DNA from 3 places in the Bradyrhizobium sp. CB82 genome. Region 3 is predicted to be linked to each of the others. Evidence: predicted binding sites of a transcription regulator. Region 3 holds the regulator's gene; each other region holds the start of a gene.
What was found. Region 3 encodes HrcA, which represses chaperone genes, less so after heat shock. Its sites were predicted from a motif close to GTTAGCACTCNCNNNNNGNGAGTGCTAAC; they were not measured.
Positions count from the first base shown of each region.

Region 1: the regulator HrcA is predicted to act here: its motif matches at 2,707-2,735, upstream of groES (co-chaperone GroES).
Region 2: the regulator HrcA is predicted to act here: its motif matches at 1,667-1,695, upstream of groES (co-chaperone GroES).

Region 1 covers NZ_CP121650.1:8,226,063-8,230,259, reverse strand. Annotated here, with positions in the region: gene QA640_RS39285 (hypothetical protein) at 1-175, opposite strand, end outside; gene groL (chaperonin GroEL) at 610-2,259, opposite strand; gene groES (co-chaperone GroES) at 2,350-2,664, opposite strand.
Region 2 covers NZ_CP121651.1:210,240-214,436, forward strand. Annotated here, with positions in the region: gene QA640_RS44805 (hsp70 family protein) at 1-671, shown strand, start outside; partial or broken gene QA640_RS44810 (hypothetical protein) at 978-1,414, shown strand; gene groES (co-chaperone GroES) at 1,729-2,043, shown strand; gene groL (chaperonin GroEL) at 2,133-3,773, shown strand.
Region 3 covers NZ_CP121650.1:207,024-211,220, reverse strand. Annotated here, with positions in the region: gene QA640_RS00960 (hypothetical protein) at 1-339, shown strand, start outside; gene pncA (bifunctional nicotinamidase/pyrazinamidase) at 426-1,148, shown strand; gene grpE (nucleotide exchange factor GrpE) at 1,298-1,912, opposite strand; gene hrcA (heat-inducible transcriptional repressor HrcA) at 2,014-3,102, opposite strand; gene rph (ribonuclease PH) at 3,262-3,975, shown strand; gene rdgB (RdgB/HAM1 family non-canonical purine NTP pyrophosphatase) at 3,986-4,197, shown strand, end outside.

The sequences.
Region 1 (4,197 bases), 1.2 Mb from region 3:
GTTCAACGATCACGGCCGTGTCGAGGACCTTGCCGGCAAGGTCCTTGATCAAGACCTCGTTCCCAGATTCGGCGAGCTCATTGGCCTTGGCGAGAGCTTGCTTTGCGGAGGAGGCGACAACCACGATGGCACCGTTGCCATTTTTCGAATACACCTGATATCCTACGTCGCTCATCGCCCCTCGCTCACGATGATCTCTAGCGGCCTTCCAGATCGGCGCCTAGTGCAAACGAGACACAGCTTGCACGTCCGGAATATATCGGGGGTCACGCGCTTGCCTGCAAAGGATCTCCTGGCCGGCCGTCGTGCGATAGAGTAGGGGAGTAGAAAAATGCAGCAGGCCCTCCAGAGGATGCCTCCTCAGTAACGGCTTCACGCTTAAACTTTCATTTTGATCGGATCGTTGTTCGCCGGCCTCTTGGATTTGCAGTGAACGGTGCCGTAGCTGGGCGGAACCGAAGGTCACTGTTCTTGCAGCCCGCGAGGTGCAGGAATAATCTTAGTTAGAACAGCTCAAACGATAGAAGCGACGCCGGAAAGGAAGGAGGCGAGCAAAAAAAACCCCGGCATTGCTGCCGGGGTTTCGCATTTCGTTGGGAGCGTCGGGCTTTAGAAGTCCATGCCACCCATACCACCCATGCCGCCGCCAGGAGGCATGGCGGGGCCGGCAGCTGCCTTCTTCGGCAGCTCGGCGACCATGGCCTCGGTGGTGATCAGCAGCGCCGCCACGGAGGAGGCGTTCTGGACCGCGGTGCGCACGACCTTGGTCGGGTCGATGATGCCCTTGGAGACAAGGTTGCTGTACTCGCCAGTCTGCGCATCGAAACCGTAGGAGTACTGGTGATTCTCTAGCACTTTGCCGACCACTACCGAGCCGTCTTCACCGGCGTTGATGGCGATCTGGCGAGCCGGCCAGGACAGCGCCTTGCGCACAATCTCGACACCGGTCTTCTGGTCGTCGTTCTTGGTGCGCAGGCCCTTGAGCGCTTCGGTGGCGCGGAGCAGGGCAACGCCGCCGCCCGGCAGAATGCCTTCCTCGACGGCTGCGCGGGTCGCATGCATCGCGTCATCCACGCGATCCTTGCGCTCCTTCACCTCGACCTCGGTTGCGCCGCCGACGCGGATCACCGCGACGCCGCCTGCGAGCTTGGCGAGACGCTCCTGGAGCTTCTCACGGTCGTAGTCCGAGGTGGTCTCCTCGATCTGCGTCTTGATCTGGGCCACGCGCGCCTCGATGTCGGCCTTCTTGCCGGCGCCGTTGACGATCGTGGTGTTCTCCTTGTCGATCATCACCTTCTTGGCGCGGCCGAGCATCGAGAGGTTGACGTTCTCGAGCTTGATGCCGAGATCTTCTGAGATGGCCTGGCCGCCGGTCAGGATCGCGATGTCCTGCAGCATCGCCTTGCGACGATCGCCGAAGCCCGGAGCCTTGACGGCCGCGACCTTCAGGCCGCCGCGGAGGCGGTTCACGACGAGGGTCGCGAGCGCTTCGCCTTCGACGTCTTCAGCGACGATGACCAGCGGCTTGCCGGACTGCACCACGGCCTCGAGCAGCGGCAGCAATTCGTTCAGCGAGGAGAGCTTCTTCTCGTTGATGAGGATGTAGGCGTCGTCCATCTCAACGCGCATCTTGTCGGCGTTGGTGACGAAGTAGGGCGAGATGTAGCCGCGGTCGAACTGCATGCCCTCGACGACGTCGAGCTCGGTCTCGAGTGACTTGGCTTCCTCGACGGTGATGACCCCCTCGTTGCCGACCTTCTTCATGGCGTCCGCCAGGAACTTGCCGATCTCGGCGTCGCCATTGGCCGAGATGGTGCCGACCTGGGCGATCTCCTCGTTCGAGGTGACCTTCTTCGAGTTCTTCTCGAGGTCCGCAACGACGGCCGCGACCGCGAGGTCGATGCCGCGCTTTAAATCCATCGGGTTCATACCAGCGGCAACCGACTTGGCTCCCTCGCGCACAATTGCGGCTGCAAGCACAGTCGCCGTTGTGGTACCGTCGCCGGCGGCGTCCGCCGCCTTGGCCGCGACCTCGCGCACCATCTGGGCGCCCATGTTCTCGAACTTGTCCTCGAGTTCGATCTCCTTGGCGACGGCAACGCCGTCCTTGGTGATGCGGGGAGCGCCGAACGACTTGTCGAGGACGACGTTACGGCCCTTCGGTCCGAGTGTGACCTTCACGGCACTGGCGAGGATCTCGACGCCGCGCAGCATGCGGTCGCGGGCATCGACGCCTAATTTGACTTCTTTGGCTGACATATTGGTTTCCCTGAGTTGTCTTGGTCTCATCTCACCCTTGGCGGGGCGCCCGCAGGCGCTCCTCAGGGATGAGCGGTGCGAGCAGTGGAATTAGGCGGCCTTCTTGCTCGAAGACAGGTCGGTGAGAACGCCCATGATGTCGCTCTCCTTCATGATCAACAGCTCCTGGCCGTCGACCTTGACCTCGGTGCCCGACCATTTGCCGAACAGCACGCGGTCGCCGACCTTCACGTCGATCGGGATCAACTTGCCAGCCTCGTCACGGCCGCCGGGGCCAACGGCGATGACTTCACCCTGCGAGGGCTTTTCCTTGGCTGTGTCTGGAATGATAATGCCGCCAGCGGTCTTCTCTTCGGCGTCGACGCGCTTGACAACGACGCGGTCGTGAAGTGGACGGAAATTCATGCAGTCCTCCTAAGTATTTGCACGAGTGGACGGTCCTGAATTGCTAGCAATCGAGGCCCGCGAGTGCCAGCGCAGCTTGAAATAGGACAGTGGTTTTACGGGAGCAAGGGTTGGTAGCAAAAAAAATTGGCGCCAGCCCCCGCACAGTGGATGCCGCTGAACGCCGCGCTCATGACGTTGGTGGCAAATTGTGAGACAGCCCACGTGTGGGCGGAGAATGCGCCCGGAAAGTGGGGCTCCCGTCAAAGAGCTGTTCGAAGATAGCCGTATTAGAAAGCCGTTCTCTGGACGGAAGGAAATCACCTCGATGGTCGATTTTCGGGTCCCTCATCCCCTGGTGGACAATGCCGGGGACATTTCGCTGGAGCATCAGCTTCGGATGGATGGCGACACCCGCCGCTGCTATCCCATCCGATAAACGAGGCGGCAAGAGACCGGGCCGCGACGCTCGGTATTGTTGAGGTAAGCAACTGCCTGATGGTGCTTGGCCCTACACGGTCCGACAAGTGGACGAACAATAGCGCGGGTGAATGGCAGCGAGCAGACAAGCCTGCGCTTTATCTTGCGAAGGCTGAGGAGAGCGATCGCAGGTATGCCGAAAGCTCGGCACGTGTAGCAAATAGGACGCCCGATTGGGAGGACGACTACGACTTCATGCAGGCCAGGCAAATCCGGCAGCGAGAGAGGGGCGTTGAGGCTGCTCTCTCCCGCAGACTTGCGACAAATTGTTCGTAAGACCGTATGGTGCGCCCCGATAGGGCCTATTACCAGTGGAGGAAGGATCCGCCCAGAGAGTTGTCGATTGATCTGGTAGCTAACGAGCGGCAATCGGACGATCGAAGCCTCGTGACAAAGATCGCTTTTGGCGGCCGAGCAATCCGGCGGGCCGTAACGTGAGTGAGGCCTGAGCACGCCTCGAAAGTCACAAAGTGAAGCCGTTCAGATCAAATTTTGACCTCTACCACGAGCTTCCCAATCCTCGATCCGAGCTTACACAGGACATCGTTTGGACCAAAGGCGCGCAGGTAACCGCAAAATTCCGTATTTCATGGGGGCGATCCTCGCCGGCGGATGGAGGCCTAGTGATGACTCGACGAGCGAAATGAAAATCGGGATCGGACTGCAACTATGCGCGGGCGAAATCGATCAGCGTGTCTTTGCCCGCACAGCTGGGGCCAACAACGAGAACCAGGTGGCCGCGCGCAGAGGTCATCGGCTCATGCCGCGTTTTTGAGGACGGGGCAGCTCCCCAAGGTAAACTGGGACCGCACGACAAAATCCGCGCTAGAATGTTCCTGAACAAAGAGGGAAAGAGCATCGATGGTGCAGTCTTCGCGGCAACGGGCCGAAGACCGCATCCAACTCTCTCTGCACGTCGGGCCAGCTTTCGGCGGAAACGCGATCGGTCAGGGTCATGTCCAAGCTGAAGCGATCGAAGACGCAAGGATAGCCCCATCACACGAGATGAGTCGTCTCAGTCTCGTCGAGTGGCTGCGCAAATGCCGCTGAAACTCGCCCTGGCTCAGGGGCCCG
Region 2 (4,197 bases), on a different replicon from region 3:
TCGGCGTTGTCCGGGACGATCTTCGTATCGATGCCCTGTGGCGGGTGCACGATGATGGCCCGTGTTTCCCCGGTCGGCGCATCAAGAGCCAGGAATACATCCTCTGGCGCCGGGTGGCGGGCGGGCTCACGCGCGAACGCCAGATTAGGCTTATAGCCGGAGAGATCGACAGAATCCGCAGCGGCAAGGCGCCCGACGAACTCGTGCGTTTGGCTGGATCCTTAGAACTGATCCACCACGACACCAAGGCGGAACTGGTGCGTTGCTTCTGCGACACCGCGGTGACGCTTGCACGGGCCAAGCGACACTGCGCTCCTTATCTTGCGGCGCTCGGGCTCCTGCTCAACCGAACTCCGCTCTACGCAGGGCCGGAGACTGTTGTCTCGCCCGATCTCGTCGAGCACGCGTATCAGGCTTTCCAGAGCTTCGATTGGACTACGCCCGAGTTGCTCGACCTGCAGATTCTGTTCCTCCGGGCCGCGCGCGTCGTCGACGATCGGAGCCTGGACCTACCCATGCCTTTGCGCGGCATGATTGCCAGCAAGCTGGAGAAATCCGGCGTCCCTGCGCTGCAGACCGCAAAAATCAAAGGGTTCGTTCCGATCGGACGATCCGACCGCGCCAGTCTGTACGACGAGGCACTCCCTCCCGGTCTGATCCTGATCGAATAGTCATGCGCGAGGCCCGCGCCGCTATCCGCTTTGCTACGGACCACGGCCACGAACCTTTCGATGATGGTTTTGTGTGAGCGAGCTTCTTGGCTCACTCAAGATACACGACTTCGACAAAAGAGCAGATTGGCCGTCCAGTAAGCATCTTTTAAATTTGGTCCAGCGCCGGCTTAGCGGCTTTGGCGGCAAGGCCAACTCCTCGCGCGCAAGACAGGCGCCAAGCGGGATAGCTGCCGTCAACCGAAATACTGTCCAACGATAGCCATGAACGCCGGCAAGCTTGGGCGGGCCAACCAATCGGACACCATGGCCTCTAGCTCTAACGCCAGTATCACCAAGAAAGCTCGCACGAAGGCCGAGGCGGATTTTGCCACTTGGCTTATGATGGCCAAGCTCGGTGGTTTTGATGACCTTCCACCAAACGCACAGAGCTTTCTGACCAACTATCGAACCCGACTCGAGACGATGACCGAGGCCGAGTCCACGGCCCTGGCTGTTCGCGGGGTCTATAGCGCTTATTACAGTGAGATGGGAGGCGTGGGCGCGGCGCCGGAACCAAAGGCTCGCACGCCAACGACAGGTGGCAAAGTCGCGCGTTCCCAGAGACGGCCTACACCTCAGCTCGGGCTATCTGCTGCGCGCCATTCGACGAGGCCCATAATCCGAAAGTCACTCACGGCACTGCTGATTTTCGTGTGAGCATGGTGGCACTGATTGTCGCATATAGATTTCTGACGCAGTAACACCACCCCCGGATTGGGTGCAGCGAAGAAGTGACGCTGATCGTAACCGCGCGGCTCGCTAAATTTCTCTGCCGTGCCCCCCTCCACCTCTAGCAGCGAACCGCTTCGTATGACCTCCGCATCTACAAAGATGCGACGTCCGCTTTTCCCCTGACAGCGGCGAATAGCGGACACCCCAACCGCTGATTGGGCCAATGGGCGACATGGGTCGAAGCCCTTGCACCCAAGTCTCACAGGCTTATGTGAGGAGCGGCGAGCACTCGCTCATTGCGACTGCCAATCCAGCAATAATCACAAAAGCTAAGGAGGATCGCATGAAATTCCGTCCGCTTCACGACCGCGTCGTGGTCAAGCGCATCGAGGCCGAACAGCAGACCGCAGGCGGCATCATCATTCCCGATACGGCCAAGGAAAAGCCCTCCCAGGGCGAAGTCATCGCCGTTGGCCCCGGCGGCCGCGACGAGAGCGGCAAGCTGATCCCGATCGACGTCCAGGTCGGCGACCGCGTGCTGTTCGGCAAGTGGTCGGGCACCGAGGTCAAGATCGACGGCCAGGAGTTGTTGATCATGAAGGAGAGCGACATCATGGGCGTTCTCACCGATGTCGCCGGCTCCAAGAAGGCGGCCTAACGCTGACCGCCGCAAACGCTCACCCAGGAGGAGCGCCTGCCGGTGCTGCCTCGCAGGTGAGAGACCATTTCAATTCAGGGAGGACAAATATGTCAGCTAAAGAAGTAAAATTAGGCGTCGATGCCCGCGACCGCATGCTGCGCGGTGTCGAGATCCTCGCCAACGCCGTGAAGGTCACGCTCGGTCCGAAGGGCCGCAACGTCGTCCTCGACAAGTCGTTCGGCGCGCCCCGCATCACCAAGGACGGCGTTGCCGTCGCCAAGGAGATCGAACTCGAGGACAAGTTCGAGAACATGGGCGCCCAGATGGTGCGGGAAGTGGCGTCGAAGGCGGCGGATGCTGCCGGCGACGGCACCACCACCGCGACCGTGCTGGCCGCCGCGATCGTCCGTGAAGGCGCCAAATCGGTTGCCGCCGGCATGAACCCGATGGACCTCAAGCGCGGTATCGACCTCGCCGTCGACGCCGTCGTTGCGGACCTCGAGAAGAACTCCAAGAAGGTCACCTCCAACGACGAGATCGCCCAGGTCGGCACCATCTCCGCCAATGGCGATGCGGAAGTCGGCAAGTTCCTCTCGGATGCCATGAAGAAGGTCGGCAACGAGGGGGTCATCACCGTCGAGGAAGCCAAGTCGCTCGAGACCGAGCTCGATGTGGTCGAGGGTATGCAGTTCGACCGCGGCTACATCTCGCCCTACTTCGTCACCAACGCTGACAAGATGCGCGCTGAAATGGAAGACGCCTACATCCTCATCAACGAGAAGAAGCTCTCCTCGCTGAACGAATTGCTGCCGCTGCTCGAGGCTGTGGTGCAGTCCGGCAAGCCGCTGGTCATCGTCGCTGAGGACGTCGAGGGCGAGGCGCTCGCCACGCTCGTGGTGAACCGTCTGCGCGGCGGCCTGAAGGTCGCGGCCGTGAAGGCTCCGGGCTTCGGCGATCGCCGCAAGGCCATGCTCCAGGACATCGCGATCCTGACCGGCGGCCAGGCAATCTCGGAAGATCTCGGCATCAAGCTCGAGAACGTCACGCTCAACATGCTCGGTCGCGCCAAGAAGGTGATGATCGACAAGGAGAACACCACGATCGTCAACGGCGCCGGCAAGAAGGCCGACATCGAGGCGCGCGTGGCCCAGATCAAGGCGCAGATCGAGGAGACCACCTCGGACTACGACCGTGAGAAGCTCCAGGAGCGTCTCGCCAAGCTCGCGGGTGGCGTCGCGGTGATCCGCGTCGGCGGCGCGACCGAGGTCGAGGTGAAGGAGCGCAAGGATCGCGTTGATGACGCGATGCATGCGACCCGCGCGGCGGTCGAGGAAGGCATCGTTCCAGGCGGCGGCGTCGCCCTGCTCCGTGCCTCCGTGCATCTCAAGGGCATCCGAACCAAGAACGACGACCAGAAGACCGGCGTCGAGATCGTGCGCAAGGCGCTGTCGGCACCCGCCCGCCAGATCGCGATCAATGCGGGTGAGGACGGCTCCGTCATCGTCGGCAAGATCTTGGAGAAGGATCAGTATTCGTTCGGCTTCGACAGCCAGACCGGCGAATACGGCAACCTCGTCACCAAGGGCATCATCGACCCGACCAAGGTGGTTCGCGTCGCGATCCAGAACGCAGCCTCAGTCGCAGCGCTGCTGATCACCACCGAGGCCATGGTCGCCGAGCTGCCGAAGAAGGCCGCTGCCGGCTCCGCGATGCCTCCGGGCGGCGGGATGGGTGGCATGGACTTCTGAGACCAACCGTTGCGCGCACAAGAGAAAAAGGCCCAGCGATGCCGGGCCTTTCCACATTAGCTACCGGTCCAACTCGACGACAACAGTGGATGGAGGTGCCCCATCAGCAGGGGGGCCAAGCCGAGGCACATTTCGCTGATCGTATTTTCGCCGAGCGTGGCGTCCGCTTAGGGCGCGCGGCAATGATCTAACCTCGGCTAGATGAAGCGCCACCCGAAGGCATACTTAACGAGGGAGACGACAGTGGCAGCCTCTCCGTTCCGGGTCAGACTCGGAAGAGCTTATATTGAGCACTTTTTGTCCGCTTCGACCTGCAACGCTGACCGACCAAAGAGCCTACTCCTCTCAAGGTTAGAGCTTGGACAAGCCTTGCACTTGCTCCAAAGGACTTTCAGCCTTTTGTGGGTTAGCCGGGGAGCTAAGG
Region 3 (4,197 bases):
GAGCCAAAGCCGTACATGATCATCGGCCTCATCGGCGCAACGCCGCAGCAGGCGGAAGACCGCGCCCGCTTCGCGCAGGAGGCCGCGATGCAGATCCCGGGCATGCGCGAGTCCAGAATCACCATGTCCGAGCCGATCCGCGTCAACGGCCAGCCGGCGATCGAAACCCGCCTCGACGGCGTCAGCGGCAAGGACAAGACAGCGGTCACGGTGGTGCAGTGGATCCGCTTCGGTGGGGGTACGTCGCTGCGCATCATCGCCAGCGCCCCGCGCGATCAGTGGTCGGAGGCGTTCACCCGCTTCCGCGCGGTGCGCGACGGCATCCAGCCCAAGAGCTGACCAAAGCCGGCCGTATTTTCGGGCTTTTGTTTGTACACAAATGGAACTACGCTTGCCTCCCTGGTTCATTCCTGGAGGGACGTACGATGCTGGATCGGCGCAAAGTACTCGCGGGCGTTTCCACTGTTGCTCTCGCGAGCCTCGTTTCAAGCAAGCTCTGGGCAGCGTCGGCGATTAAACCCGACGATGCCTCCGCACTGCTCGTGATCGACGTGCAGAACTGCTTCCTGCCCGGCGGCAGCCTCGCCGTGAAGGAAGGCGAGCAGGTGGTGCCGGTGATCAACAAGATCGCAAAATCGTTCGCCAATGTCGTGATGACGCAGGACTGGCACACGCCGGGGCACGTGTCGTTTGCGTCAGTCCATTCCGGCAAGAAGCCGTTCGAGACCATCGACCTGCCGTACGGCAAGCAGGTGCTGTGGCCCGATCATTGCGTGCAGGGCACCGACGGCGCCGCGCTCTCGAAGGACCTGTCGATCCCGCAGGCCGCGCTCATCATCCGCAAGGGTTTTCACAAGGACGTCGACAGCTACTCGGCTTTCATGGAAGCCGACGGCAAGACCACCACGGGGCTCGCCGCTTACCTGAAGTCGCGCAAGATCAAGCGCGTGTTCGTCGCAGGGCTCGCCACCGATTTCTGCGTAGCCTGGACTGCGCTCGACGCGCGCAAGACGGGCTTCGAGGTCTATGTGGTGGAAGACGCCTGCCGCGGCATCGACACCCAGGGCTCGCTGGCAAAGGCCTGGGCCGACATGGCGAAGGCCGGCGTGAAGCGGATCCAATCGGGCGATATCGCGGTGACGGCGTAAGCTACCTGACCCTCATGGTGAGAAGGCGCGAAGCGCCGTCTCGAACCATGAAGGCCGAGATGCAGCAGCGGGGCCTCCATCCTTCGAGACGCCGCTAACGCGGCTCCTCAGAATGGGGGTCTCGTGTCGTGCGCGTGGCGAGGCGCGGCTTACGCCGCGTTGTTCGGCTCGTTGGTGTTGGCGGCGGCTGCCGCCTTGGCGCCGCCCTTGGCGACCCCGACGAGAGCCGGGCGCAGCACGCGCTCGCCGATGGTGTAGCCGGCCTGCACGACCTGCACCACGGTGCCCGACGGCACCGACGGATCGGGCACCTCGAACATCGCCTGCTGGAAGTTCGGATCGAACTTCTGGCCCTGCGGATCGAACTTCTTCACGCCGTGCTTCTCCAGCGCGTTGAGCAGCGAGCGCTCGGTGAGTTCCACGCCCTCGATCAGCGCGGTCAGGCCGGGATCGGCATTGGCACGCGCCTCGGCCGGCACCGCATCGAGCGCACGCTGGAGGTTGTCGGCGATATCGAGCACGTCGCGCGCAAAACCGGTGATCCCGTAGAGCCTGGCGTCGGCGACCTCCTTGGTGGTGCGCTTGCGCAAATTCTCCATCTCGGCCAGCGTCCGCAGCATCCGGTCGCGCGCTTCGGCGGCTTCCTTCTGCAAGGTCTCGACCGAACCGGGCTCCGGATCGTCGGGCATCACATACGGCTTCGACACAACGGGCTCGCCGGTCGGCGCGGTCGTGTCTTCGGGTTGCCGGTCTTGATCGGTCATCGGCTGCCTTCTCGAACTGGTCTCAAGGGATTTTTTCTCGACCGGGATATCGTGCTTCGCAGCGCGAAAATCAAGCGCCCGTGATCAGGCGAAAACGGGTGTCAGCCACCCAGGAGGCGGCTGACGATGCGGGCGGCATAGTCTACGGTCGGGATCACGCGGGCATAATTCAGCCGCGTCGGCCCGATCACGCCCAAAACGCCGACGATGTGACCGGCGGCATCCCGATAGGGCGAGATGATCGTCGAGGAACCCGACAGCGAGAACAGCTTGTTCTCCGAGCCGATGAAGATACGCACGCCCTCCGCGGTCTCGGCACGCCCGAGCAGGTCGATCACGCCGCGCTTGGTCTCGAGATCGTCGAACAACAACCGCACCCGCTCGAGATCCTCCAGCGCATGCAGGTCTTCCAGCAGATTGGCGTGGCCGCGCACGATGAGCTGGCGGTCCTCGCTCTCGCCGCCGGACCAGCTCGCGATGCCCGCCGAAATGACCTTCTGGGTGAGCTGGTCGAGCTCGGCGCGTGCCTGGCCCAGTGCGGTTTCCAGCTCGAGCCGAGCCTCGGCCAGGGTGCGGCCCCGGATACGGGCATTGAGGAAGTTGGAAGCCTCGGTGAGCGCCGAGGAGGGAACCCCGGGCGGCAGCGTCAGCACGCGGTTTTCGACCTGGCCATCCTCGCCGACCAGGATCACCAGCGCCCGCTCGGGTTCCAGGCGGACGAATTCGATATGTTTCAGCCGCGCATTGGACTTCGGCGTCAACACCACGGCCGCGGCGCGGGTGAGGCCCGACAGCCGCGTCAGCGCCTCCTCGAGGACCGCCTCGACCGATTGCGCGTGGCCGACAGTGGTGAGCTGGCTCTGGATCGATTGCCGCTCGGCCTCGTTGAGCTCGCCGACCTGCATCAGGGCGTCGACAAAGAAGCGCAAGCCGAGTTCCGTCGGCAGCCGGCCGGCGGAGGTATGCGGGGCGTAGATCAGGCCGAGCTGTTCCAGATCGGCCATGACGTTGCGCACCGAGGCCGGCGACAGCGGCAGCGCGATCAGGCGGGAAATATTGCGCGAGCCGACCGGCTCGCCGGTCGCCAGATAACTTTCGACGATTTGACGAAAGATGTCGCGAGAACGCTCGTTGAGCTGGGCGAGGCCCGCGCGCGGCGCGATCAGATGAATCGGATCGTGATGGGCCACAGACGGTAACTCCTCTCAGATGCACATAATTTGTCCATCCGGAAGGCCCCTGACAAGCGCGTCTTTGGCCGGAGCGGGGAAAAGCCCTTGCCGGGCCCCCTTCCCGCTCCTACAAGCACCGCGAACAGCCTTTTCCCTGCGAGTTTTGGAGGATTTCCCATGCGGCCAAGCCGCCGTGCGCCCGACGAATTGCGCCCCGTGACGCTGGAGCGCGGCGTGGTCAAATATGCGGAAGGCTCCTGCCTGGTAAAATTCGGCGACACCCATGTGCTGGTCACCGCGACGCTGGAAGACCGCCTGCCGCCCTGGCTGAAGGGCCAGGGCCGCGGCTGGGTCACCGCCGAATACGGCATGCTGCCGCGCGCGACCTCGGAACGGACGCGCCGCGAGGCTTCCGCCGGCAAGCAGAGCGGCCGCACCGTCGAGATCCAGCGCCTGATCGGCCGCTCGCTTCGCGCCATCGTCGATCTCGAAGCGCTCGGCGAACGCCAGATCACGGTCGATTGCGACGTGCTCCAGGCCGACGGCGGTACGCGCACGGCCTCGATCACCGGTGCCTGGGTCGCGCTGGCCGACTGCATCAACTGGATGAAGACGCGCAACATGATCAAGGCCAACGTGATGCGCGATAACGTCGCCGCAATCTCCTGCGGCATCTATCAGGGCACGCCGGTGCTGGATCTCGACTACGCCGAGGATTCCGAAGCCGAGACCGACGCAAACTTCGTCATGACCGGCGATGGCCGCATCATCGAGGTGCAGGGCACCGCGGAACGCGAGCCGTTCACGCAAGACGAGTTCCTGTCGTTGATGGCGCTGGCGCGCAAGGGTGTCGCGCGTCTCGTGGACTTGCAGAAAATGGCGGTGGCGTAGTCAATAAGCCATGCACCGGCGAATCACAGGCAAGCTGATCATCGCGACCCATAATCCCGGCAAGCTTGCCGAGATGCGGGAGCTGCTCGCGCCACACGGCGTCGAGGCGGTCTCGGCCGGCGAGCTTGGCCTGCCCGAGCCGGAGGAGACCGGCAAAGATTTTCGCAACAATGCCGCGATCAAGGCGATCGCCGCTGCGAAGGTTATGGGGCTTCCGGCCTT